3 regions of the Arthrobacter sp. FW306-06-A genome follow, and region 1 is predicted to be linked to each of the others. Evidence: riboswitches for the same ligand, from Rfam matches in the RefSeq annotation. Region 1 holds a riboswitch; each other region holds the start of a gene.
The links. A riboswitch is a leader RNA that binds a small molecule or an ion and turns the genes downstream of it on or off. The one in region 1 is predicted to bind cyclic di-AMP.
Positions count from the first base shown of each region.

Region 2: linked by a shared signal. The riboswitch ahead of LFT49_RS22655 (M23 family metallopeptidase) and the one ahead of LFT49_RS03950 (hypothetical protein) in region 1 are both predicted to bind cyclic di-AMP.
Region 3: linked by a shared signal. The riboswitch ahead of LFT49_RS04645 (M23 family metallopeptidase) and the one ahead of LFT49_RS03950 (hypothetical protein) in region 1 are both predicted to bind cyclic di-AMP.

Region 1 covers NZ_CP084552.1:797,994-801,258, forward strand. Annotated here, with positions in the region: gene upp (uracil phosphoribosyltransferase) at 1-355, shown strand, start outside; gene LFT49_RS03945 (glyoxalase superfamily protein) at 400-816, shown strand; gene LFT49_RS03950 (hypothetical protein) at 993-1,721, opposite strand; cyclic di-AMP (ydaO/yuaA leader) riboswitch at 1,727-1,887, opposite strand; gene LFT49_RS03955 (ArnT family glycosyltransferase) at 2,058-3,265, opposite strand, start outside.
Region 2 covers NZ_CP084553.1:73,164-76,428, forward strand. Annotated here, with positions in the region: gene LFT49_RS21490 (heavy-metal-associated domain-containing protein) at 1-50, opposite strand, end outside; cyclic di-AMP (ydaO/yuaA leader) riboswitch at 291-472, shown strand; gene LFT49_RS21495 (NlpC/P60 family protein) at 480-1,253, shown strand; cyclic di-AMP (ydaO/yuaA leader) riboswitch at 1,756-1,920, shown strand; gene LFT49_RS22655 (M23 family metallopeptidase) at 2,055-2,702, shown strand; gene LFT49_RS21505 (heavy metal translocating P-type ATPase) at 2,908-3,265, opposite strand, start outside.
Region 3 covers NZ_CP084552.1:967,217-970,481, forward strand. Annotated here, with positions in the region: gene serC (phosphoserine transaminase) at 1-514, opposite strand, end outside; gene LFT49_RS04640 (metal-dependent transcriptional regulator) at 856-1,557, shown strand; cyclic di-AMP (ydaO/yuaA leader) riboswitch at 1,698-1,909, shown strand; gene LFT49_RS04645 (M23 family metallopeptidase) at 1,920-2,741, shown strand; cyclic di-AMP (ydaO/yuaA leader) riboswitch at 2,870-3,047, shown strand; gene LFT49_RS04650 (C40 family peptidase) at 3,109-3,265, shown strand, end outside.

The sequences.
Region 1 (3,265 bases):
GGAGGTGGGCTTCCTGGGTATGGCCCGGGACGAGGAAACGCTGGACATCATCACCTATGCCGAGCGCCTTCCGGAGGACCTGACGGGCCGCCAGGTCTTCGTGCTGGACCCCATGCTGGCCACCGGCGGCACCCTGCGTGAGGCCATCAAGTTCCTGTTCAAGCGGGGCGCTTCCGACGTCACCTGCATCTGCCTGCTGGCTGCCCCTGAAGGCCTGGCCCGGCTGGAAGAGGAACTCTCGGGCGCGAACGTGCACATCGTCCTGGCCTCCATCGACGAGAAGCTCAACGAGAAGTCCTACATCGTTCCCGGCCTGGGCGACGCCGGCGACCGGCTCTACGGCATCGCAGGGTAGTTTTTACCCTTTTTCAATCGGTGTCCCGCCGCTAGCCTGTGCGGATGGACTGGAAACTCGAACTTGTCTTTGTCCCTGTATCCGACGTTGACCGCGCCAAGGACTTCTATGTCAACAAGGTGGGCTTCAACGCGGACTACGACGAGCGGCCGTCGGACCACGTTCGCTTTGTACAGCTGACGCCGCCCGGCTCTGCCTGCTCCATCTGCATGGGCGAGGGGCTTTTGGACGCCCCTCCCGGCACGGGAACCACCCTCCAGATGGTGGTCGACGACATCCAAAAGGCGCATGACCACCTGAAGAACAATGGTGTGGACGTCAGTGACATCGAAGTGCTGCCTTGGGGCCACTTCGTGTACTTCGCCGACCCGGACGGCAATAAGTGGGCCGTCCAGTACATCCCTTGGCGGAATGCCGGGCAGGATGCAGCTCAGGCCGGCAGTATGCCCAGCAACGCTTAAAGCAGGCTGCGGGCCGCATCGTGATGATGCGGCCCGCGGTCTGTCGCTGGAATCCCCGGCGTTACCCCGTGGCCAAGGCGTACGACGGCGGGTGGCGGGACACGCCGTCGGCTGTCCTTGGAGCCGGGAGGTTCAGCTGAGGTTTCCCTTTGCGGCGCTATGCCAGGGAGAGGTGCCTAGTACCAGTTGTGCGCCAGGTGGAAGTTCAGCGCACCGCACGGAGACTGGTAGCTCTTCTTGATGTAATCCAGGCCCCAGTTGATCTGCGTGCGGTAGTTGGTCAGGTAGTCGGCGCCGGCGCTGGCCATCTTCTCTGCAGGCAGGGACTGGACGATGCCGTAGGCGCCGCTGCTGGGATTCGTGGCCGTGGTGGTCCAGTCGGACTCCTTGGTCCACAGCGTCTGCAGGCACTGCATCTGGTCAGGTCCCCAGCCAAAGGTTGCCAGCTGGCCGGCAGCATAAGCCTGGGCACCGGCGGGATCATTCACCGCGACGACGGGTGCCGGCGCAGGTGCAGGAGCGGGTGCCGGAGCCGGGGCAGGTGCCGGGGCTTCCGCTGCGGGGGCCGCCGGTGCAGGCGCGGGGGCTGGTTCCGCTGCCTGGGGGGCTACGCTGATTGCCGCCGGAACGGACACTGCCGGGTTGGAGCGGATTTCGCTCTTCTCGATGCTCATTTGGGCATCGGCCGCTGCCGTGGAAGAGTTTGATTCGGTGGATGACACCGGGGTCATGCTGCTGGTTGCCTGGCCTGCCGCGCCTACCCCCACGAGCACCGCGCAGGATGCCGCAAGGATCCCGGCACGCACGCCCAGGCTGGTCTTCTTTGCTGGTTTCTTGGCCGGTCCCTGCTGTGCCAGATGTTTACCCTTGGCATGCAGGCATGCTTCTGCCGTGTTTTTGGACATGATTGATCGCCTCTCACACCTGCGGAGTTAGCTGTCGGGTTCGGATGAGGGCATCCGGCCGCACGGAAAGATCACGTGCGTGCTTAACCCCAAGGGCGTTCATCGCCCGGGACGGTGGGTCCCCCGCCTCTGCCGTTGCTCAATCGGAATCCGGGGAAGCGGCAGAGCTTGGCGTCAACCCGGGATATGCGGCCCGAACGGGAGCCGCACCCAATCGACGGTACAGGAAAAGCGAAGCAAAGTCACATTTAGGTAACGGAAGTCACGGCCTTCAGCGCGCCGGTTTGCTTCTGGCCTGCGGTTCAATCGTTACGTTCAGGACACCAGACCGTGTTGTTACCGTGCCAGGAGGTAGATAGTGGCGCCGCCGATGCTCTGCGCACTGAAGTTCTGCGAAACCCACTCGGCGATCCGGCCGGCGGCATCCGAACCGGAGCTGGACGGCATGGCCCCGCCGGCAATGAAGTAGTGGATTTTTCCCTGCGCGACGAGGTCTTGGAACTGCGCCAGGGTGGGGGAGGGGTCGGTGCCGTTGAAGCCGCCCACGGCCATCACCGGCAGTTCCGTGGCGAGCTGGTACCCGGCGGCATTGTTGGAGCCCACTACCGCTGCTGCCCAGGTGTAATTGGTTGCACCGTCTTTGAGCGCGGCCACAAGATCCGCTGATGGAGTAGGTGCGCCGAGGAGGCCACCGAGTCCGCCGCCGGGCCTGCCCCCGAAGTTAGCGCCGCCAGGGTTTGTTCCGGCCGGGGCGGCCTGCTGCTGGGAACCCTGCTGCTGGAAGCCCTGCCCCGTGGGACCCTGGCCCGTGACGCCCTGTCCGGTACCGCGGCCCGAAGGGCTCCGGCCGGTCGAACTGAAGCCTCCCGGTCCGCGGCCGCCGGCGCCTAAGCCCGAGGCTGGCCCCGCACTGACGATCGCCCCGCTGTGTGCCGTAGCCGCGGTGGTGACGGAGTAGGCCAGCGGACCGGCGAGCGACGCAGCGATGGCGAGGGCCGCCGTCGTCCGCTGCATGGAAGCCAAGCGCAGGAACTTGCCCAGCCCAATGCCTGCTGCGGCTGCCAAACTTCCGCCGAGCACCAGCCAGCGCAGCCAAGGGCCGTAGGCGGACGTGGTTCCCAGCAGGTAGAAGGCCGTAAGCGATGCCACGGCCACTGCTGAAGCGAGGAAGATGCGGGCAGCCGCTTGCCTGCGGCGCTGCCACAGGAGAACGCTGCCCAGCCCTGCCATTCCGGCGATTCCCGGTGCCAGTGCCACCGCGTAGTAGGGGTGGATGATGCCGGCCATGAAGCTGAACACCAGGCCCGTTACCAGGATCCACGAGCCCCAGATGATGACGGAAGCGCGGACAACATCTGTTCGCGGTGCCCGCCGCCCCACCCACAGCAGCCCCGCCGCAAGGATGAGTGCGGACGGCAGCAGCCATGCGATCTGGCCGCCGAACTCGCTGTTGAACATCCGGAACAGGCCCGGAACGCCCCAGCCGTTGCCGCCGCCCACACTGCCCGTTTCGTCGCCCGTGAGCCGGCCCAGGCCGTTGTAGC
Region 2 (3,265 bases), on a different contig from region 1:
GCAAGCGGCAGCTGGGTACGGTTTTCGGTTCCACACATGTCAGTTTCCATTCCTTGACGAAGGACTAATGGGCGCTGGGATTGAACGGCTGTGAAAGCCGGGCGCAGGGGCCGGCCGGGACATACCACTTCACTGACAACAACAGAAACTATACCGGGTGGGGGTATCGGGAAGAAAGGAGATGTCCTGTGATAAGCATCTCATGTTATTCAAATGTGACAAATGAGGCCTGCGTGAAGTACGGTCGAAGCCGTGCCGGTTTCTCCGAATGCGGCACTCCCGAGCGGACTTGCCTAACTCTGCCGCTGCCCGGGATCCGTTCGCAACTTTCGTCCGGCAGAGACGGGGAAACCAACAGTGGCCTGCTGCGGGCAGGTCTTGGGGTGAAGCCGTGCCTGGTGCTTTTGGCGCCGGTCCGGCCGGGTGTCTCCCATCCGAATCCGACAGCTAACCTCGCAGGCAGTGGGAGAGGCCCTTTCATGCCCATGCGCAAAGCTCACGGCCGCCACCGCGCGGTCCCTGTCCAGACCAGCGCCCTTGCGGTGTTGTCCAAATCGGTCGCCGGAAACGCCGGTGCCGCCGGCCGGCAGGCGGCCGTTATCGCCGCGGCGTCCGGCCTTGTCCTGACCAGTGGCATTGCCGCCCAGGCAGCCGATGCCCCGGCCCAGCGTGAGGCGGAGCCGGCTCAGGCACTGGAAGTCGCCAGCCAGGTCCAGGCCCCGCTCAGTGCGGACGCAACGGTCCGGATTTCCTTCGAGCGCCCCGCGGTGGAGACCACCCCGGCGCCGGTGGTGGAAGCACCCAAGCCAGCCGCCGTCGAGGCGCCCAAGGCGTCCGCCGCACCCGTGGTGGCTGCAGCGGCTGCGCCCGTGAAGGCGCGGGTGACGGTTGCCCCTGCTGCTGCCGCTCCTGTAGCCGCGCCCGTGGCCGGCGGTATCAACGCCATCATGGTTTCCTCCGCCTACGCCCAGATCGGCATGATCCAGGACTGCACCCGACTGGTCGAAAACGCCCTCAACGCTGCCGGTATCCGTGTCGGGGACCTGGGTCCCATGCAGTTCATGAACTACGGCACCGTGGTCACCGACCCGCAGCCCGGCGACATGGTCATGCAGCCCGGCCACGTAGGAATCTACGTCGGCAACGGCCAGGTCCTCAGCTCGGGCCTGAACGGGAAGAACGAAACCGCAGTGCACCCGCTGACCTGGATGACCTCCAAGGGCAGCGTCACGTTCGTCCGCGCCGGTAAGTAAGCCACTGAAGGGCCGGTGATGCACTGCCTTGGGGGCTGTGCATCACCGGCCCTTCAGCACTTCTGCCCCGGTTGGACGCAGATTCATCCCGTAACGGCGGTCCAAAGCGGCGCGACCGCACATGGTTGGTAGCCACCAGGACCGAGCTGGCGGCCATCGCAGCGCCGGCGATCATCGGGTTGCGCAGGCCCAGCGCGGCGACCGGGATGCCGACGGCGTTAGAGAAGAACGCCCAAAACAGGTTGGTCTCTATGCGCGCCAGCGTACGGCGGGGCAGCCAATCGGTTGCGCGATCCGGCCGGGTCAGTGCCCGTAACCACCGGATCGCCCGATCACGATGTCCGCCCGCCACCGTGCGGGCAATGCGCGCTGCTTGGGTCAGGCAGCCGCGAGTGGAGTGAATAACGGATTTGTAACTTATGCGAACGGTTCGCTACTCTAGGGAGGCATACCCCTGGCGGGTATGTGTTGCCCGCTACGCCAAACCCCGCCGGCGGCCTATAACTATGAATTTCTCAAGGCGGGGGCGGAGGATCCACTTACGGCGCGCGCGGAGCGCGCCTTGGGGCGAAGCTACTTGGCGGCTGCGCTGCCGCGCGTCCTCCAGCAGCCGGACAGTCCACTCGTCCGAATCCGACAGCTAACTTCGCCGGCGCCGAGAGGACCACTATCTTGTCTGCCCAGCCCAAACACGGCCGTCGCCGTGCCCTTCCTGCTCCCAGGCCACGCCGCCCCCTTATGCGTGACGCTGCCATTCTGCTGCGGAGCCAACAGTGGGGCGTTACAGCTGCCGTCACGGGAATGATCGCCCTGACGGCCCTTTCGGCTGCGCAGGCCGACCCGGGTGGCCGCGCCGGAGCCCCGGACCGGACCGCCGCGTCCACAGTTCCTGCCGTTGAGGCTGCCGTTACCGCAGTGCCGACCGCCATCCTGACCTTTGACAGCCCCGCAGTGACCTCCCAGCCGGCTCCTGAACCGGCGTCGCCCGTGGAGGCTGCCGGAACGGTTTCAGGATCGACCCCAGTGGCACCGGATGCGGTGGCCCCCACTGAGCAGTCCAGCGGCCTGAGGGCACCACTGGCCGCCATGAATGTGAGCTCCCCCTACGGATTCCGTGTCAGCCCCATCACCGGAGCTGCCGGCGAACTGCACACTGGCGTCGACCTGACAGGAGCATGCTCGACTCCGGTGTTCGCTGCGGGCTCAGGGAAAGTCGTCGAGGCGGGCTGGAGCCCATATGGCGGTGGCAACCGGATCGTTGTGGATCATGGCAACGGGATGAAGACCACATACAACCACTTGGCCAGCATCGGTGTTTCTATCGGGCAACCAGTAACGCAGGGCCAAGAGATTGCGGGCGTTGGTACGACCGGGGCGTCAACTGGTTGCCATCTTCATTTCGAAGTCGTAGTCAACGGTGCCACCGTCAATCCCTCGGCCTACATTTAACGAGACACGAGGATTCCGGCTATGATCCGTCAGCTGTTCCTGGTTGCGGAAACTCAGACCGCCCGCTGACCTGGATGGCCTCCAAGGGCGCCGTCACGTTCGTCCGCGCGGGTAAATAAACTACTGAAGGCCGGTGATGTGCTGCCTTGGGGGCTGTGCATCACCGGCCTTCAGCATGTCTGCCGCAGGTGGGCGGCGTTTCACCTCATTGCGTCCGTCCGAAGCGGCGCAACCGCAGCGAGTTGGTCACCACCAGGACCGAGCTGGCGGCCATCGCGGCGCCGGCGATCATCGGGTTCAGCAGGCCCAGCGCGGCGACCGGGATGCCCACGGCGTTGTAGAAGAACGCCCAGAACAGGTTCGTCTTGATCGTGGCCAACGTCTTTCGGGACAGCCCGATGGCTTCCGCGACCTGCCCCAGATCGCTTCCCATGACCGTCAGGTCTGCGGCGGCGATGGCCACGTCGGTCCCGCTGCCCATGGCGATGCCCAGGTCAGCCTGGGCCAGGGCCGCGGCGTCATTAACGCCATCCCCTGCCATCGCCACGGTCGCGCCGGATTTC
Region 3 (3,265 bases), 170 kb from region 1:
GGACAAGCGATCCCTCGTCGACTCCGGAAACCCGCTGGACCGGGGCTGCCACACCGGTGGAGGTCTCATTCTGCGGCCAGGCATAAACGTCCACCCCGGCCTCGGCCTGTGCCATTGGTCGGGTGCCGGGCTCGGACTTGATGATCGAGGAGGCTTCCAGGAAAGGTGCCTTGTTGGTGGCCGCAGCGAACTTGGACCCGAACTCGCCAAAGGAGAGGTGCTGGGCCTTCTTCTCCACCAGGCCGAAGCTCGCGATATCCCAGAAAGCAGTGGAGCCGCCAACGCCAAGGACAACCTCGTAGCCTTCCGGGGCGCGGAAGAACTGGCTCAGCCCTTCACGGACGGACCCCACCAGGTTCTTGACCGGGGCTTGGCGGTGAGAGGTGCCGAGGATGGTTTTGGACGCTGCGGCGAGGGCATCGATCTGTTCCTGCCGGACCTTTGACGGACCGGCACCGAACCGTCCGTCCTTGGGCAGGAGGTCGGCGGGAATCGTGATGCTGGTGTCGCTCACAGGTGCTCCAATTTCGGCGGGGACGAACGCTTTGGTCCGCACGGGCGGGTTGTGGTGGCCGGCAGCCGGGCGGCGGCTGTGCCATAGGCCTTTCCCATTCTGCCTGAACAGCGGCGGTGGGCGGCAACCGGCAGCGGCAAAGTCCAGACACTGAGACAACGCGGCGGGCGTGCAAGTGTCCCGCCTGTGCAACCCTTCCGCGTGCACCTGTTGCGGCTCCCCTTGGGGCCGCAGCTATTCGGACAAAGTCAAAATAGGCTAAGCTTTCCCCCGGACTACCTCGCGGGAAGAGGCGATACGGTGGGACAACGCAAGGTACTGCGCTCGAGGAGCTGAGCTGGATGACGGATCTGATCGACACTACGGAGATGTACCTCAGGACCATCCTGGAGCTTGAGGAAGAAAACATCGTTGCCCTCCGGGCCCGTATTGCCGAGCGCTTGCGCCACTCCGGCCCCACCGTCTCCCAGACCATCGGCAGGATGGAGCGCGATGGACTCGTTGTTGTCTCTGGTGACAGGCATTTGGAGCTCACTGACACCGGGCGCAAGCGCGCCACGGAGGTGATGCGCAAGCACCGGCTGGCCGAACGCCTGCTGGCGGACGTCATCGGGCTGGACTGGGCCTACGTCCACGATGAAGCCTGCCGCTGGGAACATGTGATGAGTGAGCGGGTGGAGCGCCGCATCTACGAGATACTGGACCACCCCACCGAATCCCCGTACGGCAACCCCATCCCGGGCCTTGCCGCGCTGGGCGGCCGGCCGGCCCCCGGCTTCGGTGACGGCGCCATCAGCCTGGTGGAGGCGATGAAGAGCTACGTGCCTGCTTCCGGCGTGACCATCAGCCGCCTCGCGGAGCCGATCCAGGTGGAGCCGGAGCTGCTGTCGCAGTTGGACGAAGGCGGAATCCGGCCCGGCGCTGCAGTGGCCCTGGAGCGCGTGGGCGACTACATCTCGGTGCGGGTGGCCGGGATTGAAGGAGCGCTGGAGCTTCCGCCGGAGGTTGCCGCACACGTCTTTGTGGCCGTCAAGCAGGGCTGAAGCGAAACTTCCATACCCCGGACCTGCCCTTCCAGCCAAAGATAACGGAATTGTTACCTAGGGTCTTAAGCCCCTATAGTAGAACCAGTCGTTTGAAACTTAAGCGTTACCTGATCCGGAGCCGAGCTCTGCCAGCGGATCGGGTGCACGAGTCGTTACTGGCAGAGGCGGGGGAACCACAAGCGGCAGCGGGGGACTGCCTTGGGGTGAAGTCCGTCAGCAGCAAGCCTCTCCAGTGAAGGATTCTTCCGGGAATACCCCTGCGCAGAAGCTTGCCCTTGGCGGGCCGGGTCTTTGATCTCTCTGACCCGAATCCGACAGCTAACTCCGCAGGCTTTTCCAGAGAGGAACCCTTCTTGACCATGCAAACCCCCCGGGGACGCCGCCGTGCTGCCGGCCCCCCTTCGGCGCCGCGGGTTGTCGAAGTTGTCGCAGCGGAGCGCCCCCGCGACCTCCATCGCGACGCCCGCCGCCGCCGGGGTCCGTTCCGCCAGATGACGGAGTTTGCCGCTGCCAGCGGCATCGGCCAGAAGGCCGGCATTGCCCTGGCAGCCACCGGCCTGGTGCTGACCGTGACCGTGCCCGCCACAAGTCCCGTTATGGCCACTGATGCCGCCGGCAGCGCCCCGCTTGCAGCCTCCTCTGTCACGCCGCAGCCCGAGATCTCGGCCGACATCGGTGCCCAGATCGACTTCAGCCGGTCCGCCGTGGTGACCCAGGCGGACCCGGACGGGAAGCTAAAGCAACTGCTGAGTGCCCAGTCGGCCGGCTCCGTGACGCGTGCCGCGTCAGCCGGCACCCTGGCCGCACCGCTGGCATCCCTTGCCACCGCTTCCCCCTTCGGTTACCGGGTCAGCCCGATTACTGGAGGCTCGGGCGACTTCCACCGGGGCCAGGACTTCGTGGCGCAGTGTGGGACATCCGTCCTGGCGGCCGCCACGGGTACCGTGACCTTCGCGGGCTGGCATCAGTTCGGCGGCGGAAACCGAGTGGTCATCGACCACGGGAACGGGCTGGAAACCACCTACAACCACCTGTCGTCCTTCAATGTGAAGGTGGGCCAGACCGTCTCCCGCGGGGATGTGGTGGCGCTGAGCGGCACCACTGGTGCGTCCACCGGCTGCCACCTGCACTTCGAAGTCCAGGTCAATGGCGAAGTGGTCGATCCCATGGGCTGGTTGTAACCGAATGATTGCGCACTCTCAGATCGCCGTGACTAGCCGTGACCTGAATGTGACATTGAAACAAAACTGTTGTACCGTCTAACTCGCGTCAACTTTTCCGAAGTTGACGCTCTTGAGTGGATTGCCTAACTCTGCCACCGCTCAAGGTCCGTTCGCATTTCATCGTCTGGCAGGGGCGGGGGAACCAATTTCGGCCTTCATTCAGAAGGCCTTGGGGTTAAGTCACAAGCTTCCCAGGAAGCAGCGTGGCCGGGTGACTCCCATCCGAATCCGACAGCTCACCTCGCAGGCATTGGGAGAGGCTACCTTCGTGTCTTCACGCCATAATTCTGCGCGCCACCGTGCGCAAACGGTTCGCACCAACCCCTTGGATGCCGTTTCCAAGGCCGTGAGTGCAAATGCCGGGACCGTAGGCCGCCAGGCTGCCGTTGTGGCAGCCGCCTCGGGCCTGATCCTGAGCATGGGCCTGCCGGCCACTGCTGCTGATACCACTGCCGGTGTCTCAGCTTCCACTGAGTCCGGTT